DNA from 2 places in the Allobosea sp. GW821-FHT03A12 genome. Region 1 is predicted to be linked to the other one. Evidence: predicted binding sites of a transcription regulator. Region 1 holds the regulator's gene; the other holds the start of a gene.

Region 1 (2,392 bases):
CCGCGACAACCACCCCGATCTCGCCGCCAAGATCGAGGCGGCGCGCGAGGCTGGAGCCGATGTCCTGGTCACGCTGGGCGGCGCCTCGGTCGGAGAGCACGATCTCGTCCAGGCGGCGCTGAAGGCGCAAGGCATGGCGCTCGGCTTCTGGAAGATCGCGATGCGCCCGGGAAAGCCGATGATGATGGGCCGGCTCGGCGCGATGGTCGCGCTCGGCCTGCCCGGCAACCCGGTCTCCTCGATCGTCTGCGGCCATCTCTTCGCAATGCCACTGGTCGAGGCTCTGCTCGGCATCGCCGACCCCGAGCGCGATCGCAGCGAGCCCGCCATCCTCGCCACCGACCTGCCGGCCAATGACGAGCGCCAGGACTATCTGCGCGCCACGATCGAGACGGCAGGCGGCGAGCGTCGCGTCAGGCCCTTCGCCAAGCAGGATTCCTCGATGCTGGCGAACCTGTCGCGGGCCGAAGCGCTGGTGATCCGCCCGGCTTTCGCCAAGCCGGCCAAGTCAGGCGATCCCTGCCGCGTCATCCGGCTGCGCTGATCCATTCACCTTGCGGGAGGAAGCGCCTTGCGGAACACAAGGCGAACAGCTATGGTGTTCGTGCTTTGTTTCGATTCCAGCCCGAGAGGCGAGCGGCGCGACCATGCTGACACGCAAACAGTTCGAACTGCTTCGCTTCATCCATGAGCGCCTGCGCGAATCCGGCGTGCCGCCCTCCTTCGACGAGATGAAGGATGCGCTCGACCTGCGCTCCAAATCCGGCATCCACCGGCTGATCATGGCGCTCGAAGAGCGCGGCTTCATTCGCCGGCTCCCGAACCGGGCCCGTGCCCTCGAAGTCATCAAGATGCCGGACGGCATCGGCGGGCCGCAGGCACAGCGCGGCCGCTTCAGCCCCTCCATCGTCCAGGGCGGCCTTGGCCAGACTCCGCCGCCCCCAGCACCGACTGTCAATCTGACGAAGCCGCGCCCGCCGGCTGCCGAGGAGAGCGGGCGCTCGACCGTCTCGATCCCGGTCATGGGCCGCATCGCAGCCGGCACCCCGATCTCGGCGATCCAGGAACGCAGCCACAGCGTCTCGATGCCGGCCGACATGCTTGGCGGCGGCGAGCATTACGCGCTTGAGGTCCGCGGCGATTCGATGATCGAGGCCGGCATCCTCGACGGCGACACCGTCGTGATCCGCAAGCAGGACACCGCCAATACCGGCGACATCATCGTCGCCCTGATCGACGACGAGGAAGCGACGCTGAAGCGGCTGCGCAAGCGCGGCTCCTCGATCGCGCTCGAAGCTGCCAACCCGGCTTATGAGACACGCGTGCTCGGTCCCGACCGGGTCAAGATCCAGGGCCGGCTCGTCAACCTGATGCGGCGCTACTGAAGCGCCTCCAGATCCTGTGCCGGCTCTGCAGCTGTGGGGCTCGGCGCGGGAGCAACTGCGGGCTCCGGCGCCGGCCTCGGTTCCGGCCGCACCCTGGTCCAGGGACGAAGACGCGTGACCTCGTCGGCCGTAAACGCGCGCCAGCCGCCGCGGGCTGCGTGGTAGGCGGTCGCGCCGTCACGGACGAGCGCGCTGCGATCGATCAGGCGGGCGGCGCAAGGTGCCGTCCAATAGAGCGAGGTCACCACGAGATCGGCGCGCTGGCAGTCCTCGACCAGGGCAATACGATCGCGCGTATAGGCGACGCTGCGACCATCCGGCAGGCGAATGACGCAGCCGCGCGCATCGCAGGCGGCGCCATTGCGGAGCACCACATCATCAGGCGAGCGTGAATCGCCGTCGGCATGCAGCCATTGCATCAGCACGAAGCGGCTCGGCTTGCCGGCCAGCACCATCTTCCCCTCCGGCCCGCGCACCAGCACACCCGAGCCGTCGCGCTCGATCAGGATGTCGGGCCGCGACGGCGCCGAGGCCAGCGCCAGCCCACCGACCAGTGGCAGCGCCGCGAGGAAACGCAGCGCCGTCGTCCACAGGGTCAGCCAGAGCAGCGACAGCGAGAACAGGATCAGCGCGGTCGGGCCGAAGGCCGGCAGCACCAAGGTCGAACGGTCGATGCCGGCGACCCAATGGGCGAGCTGGAGCACATAGCTCGAGGCCCAGCCCATCAGCGCCCAGGCCGGCCAGTCAAGCCCGAACGGATAGGCGAGCACGCCGAAGACCGCCGCCGGCATCACGATCAGCGAGACGAAGGGCAGCGCCAGCGCATTGCCGAGCAAGCCGAACGGATTGAAGGTCTGGAAATGATAGACGCCATAGGGCGCCGTCGCGGCGGTGGCGACCATGGTGGTGGTGAGGATGCCGACGGCCGAGAGCCAGAGCGGGCGCAGCGGCCAGGGCCAGGACGCCGCCGCCGCATCGGGCGCCCGCTCCTGCCAACGCTCGGCGAA
Region 2 (2,392 bases), on a different contig from region 1:
TCCGCGAGGGCGTGCCGACCGCAAGACCTCAGCCATAGCCGTGCAGGCTCGCGCCATGGCACTTGAGCCAGGCTTCCGCTTCCTCGGTGCGCGGGCAGAGCTGGTGCGTCAGCGCCCAGAAGCGATGCGAATGGTTCATCTCCTTGAGATGCGCGACCTCATGGGCGGCGAGATAGTCGAGCACCAGCGCCGGCGCGAGGATCAGGCGCCAGGAGAAGCTGAGATGGCCCTTCGAGGAGCATGAGCCCCAGCGGCTGGTGGTGTCGCGCAAGGTGATCTTGCGGGCGGGGATGCCGAGCACGGCGGTATGGGTGCGCACGGCCTTTTCGAGGTCGGCCAGGGCCTCGCGGCGCAGGAAATCGCTGACCCGGCGCGCGACATGGGCCGCCTCGCCGCAGACCGCGATGATCGGCTCGCCCTCGGCCGAGAGTGTCGCGCGGGTCACTCCACGGACCTTGGTCCAGTGCACGATCCGGTGCGGCACGCCGCGCAAGGGCACGACCGCGCCGGGCTCGAAGGCGACGCTCTGCGGGCGCTTGGCCATGCGCGCCGCGATCCAGCCGCCATGCTTCTCGGCGAAGATGCGGCCGCTCGCGAAGTCGACGCGCTCGGGCAGGGTCAGGGTGATCTCGCCGGTCGCCTGCGAGACGCGCAGCGTCAGCCGGCGCGCCGTCGAGCGCCGCTTGACGCTGACCGGGTAGAGCGTGCCGGCATGGGCGACCTCGATCCGGTCGGGATCGGGCTGGCGCCTGAACAGGGAGAACCGCATCCCGGCGATTGTGCGGGATTCGCAGCGGGAGCGGAAGGGGGCGGGGAAATCCGTGCCATGCGCGAGACGCCATGGACGAAAACCACGCCGGCGATTGCGTATTGCGACGCGACCAGCTTGCCTCTTGCGAGCATCTTGTATTCTGTTTGTTCTCGCTCGGAATCAAGGCACGCCAATGGCCCAGGACCAGACTGAACCGGTTCGCTTGGAAGAGGATGCCGAGACGGGTGATCTCTTCCTCGTCTATGGCACGCAGAAGGGCCTGCGGATCGACATCCGCTATGAGGGCGAAACCCTCTGGATGACGCAGGCGCAGATCGGGCAGCTTTTTGGCCGGGACGTTTCAACCATCTCTCGGCACATCGCTAACATCTACGAGGAGGGAGAACTCAAAGAAGCGACTTCTTTGCAAAAAACGCAAACAAGTACCGGGCGGCCCGCCACACTCTACAATCTCGATGTGGTGATCTCGGTCGGCTATCGGGTCTCCTCGGCGCAGGCGACCCTGTTCCGCCGCTGGGCCACGGGAATTCTCGTCCAGTTCGCCAAAAGAGGCTTCGTCGTCGACACGCGCCGGCTGAAAGAGCCCGGCGGCTTCGACCGCATCGCCGAGCTGCGCGAGATCATCCGCGACCTGCGCTCCGAGGAAGCGAATCTCTATGCCGAGCTGCGTCGGATCTGTTCGCTCTGCCAGGACTATGACGGGTCAAGCGAGGCCGCTCGGAGCTTCTATCAACGCGTCCAGGCCAAGCTGGTCTATGCCGTGACCTCGCACACGCCGGCGGAGATCGTGGCGGGACGCGCCGATTGCGAGGCGCCGAACATGGGCCTGCAGACATGGCCGGCGGACGATATCCGTAAGAAGGATGTGGCGACCTCGAAAAACTATCTCGCCGATGCCGAGATCCAGGAGCTCAACCGCCTGACCTCGATCCTGCTCGACATCTTCGAAGATCAGCTCGCAATCGGGCGCCTCGTCATGATGGAGGATGCGCGCGACCTGCTCGATCGGCAATTACAGCAGCTCGGGCGCGCCGTGCTCAACGGCGGCGGTTCTGTCAGTGCGGATCAAGCGAGAGCGCACGCCGAAGCGCAGTACCTCGCATTTGACCAACGCAGAAAGCTCGAACGCCGGCGCGAGGCCGACGCACAGATCGCCGAACTCGCCGCCGAGGCAAAGGGGCTGCCTAAGCGGCCCCGGCGCTAGCTGCCTTCAGCCCGCGACCTTCAGCGCCTTGCGGGCTGTTTCCGCGGTGTCGTTGCGGCGCTCCTTGGCCGCCTTCATGTCGAGGGTCAGCATGAAGTCGGCGATGCGCGGCGCGATCTCAGAACGGAAGCGCGAGCCGTTGAAGACGCCGTAATGGCCGACGCCCTTCTGCAGGTACTCGACCCGCATGTCGTCGGGGATGTTGACGCACAGGTCGTGCGCCGCCTTGGTCTGGCCGACGCCGGAGATGTCGTCGTTCTCACCCTCGACCGTCATCAGCGCGACGCTTCGGATCGCCTTGAGGTCGACCGGCTTGCCGCGATGCAGCATCTCGCCCTTGGGCAGGGCGTGCTTGACGAAGACGGTGTCGACGGTCTGCAGGTAGAACTCGGCGGTCAGGTCCATGACCGCGAGGT

The links. Region 1 encodes LexA, which represses DNA repair genes until DNA is damaged. Its sites were predicted from a motif close to TGTTCNNNNTGTGTTCNG; they were not measured.
Region 2: rhuM (RhuM family protein) is a predicted target of LexA. The motif match lies at 906-923, and genes of this name have one in related genera.

The regions. Positions count from the first base shown of each region.
Region 1 is NZ_JBYSVZ010000004.1:594,091-596,482, forward strand. Features, by position in the region: gene AC3WLC_RS17105 (molybdopterin molybdotransferase MoeA) at 1-544, shown strand, start outside; gene lexA (transcriptional repressor LexA) at 648-1,385, shown strand; gene AC3WLC_RS17115 (ComEC/Rec2 family competence protein) at 1,379-2,392, opposite strand, start outside.
Region 2 is NZ_JBYSVZ010000006.1:527,020-529,411, forward strand. Features, by position in the region: gene AC3WLC_RS24900 (lipoprotein N-acyltransferase Lnb domain-containing protein) at 1-38, shown strand, start outside; gene AC3WLC_RS24905 (M48 family metallopeptidase) at 29-769, opposite strand; gene rhuM (RhuM family protein) at 945-1,976, shown strand; gene AC3WLC_RS24915 (polyhydroxyalkanoate depolymerase) at 1,983-2,392, opposite strand, start outside.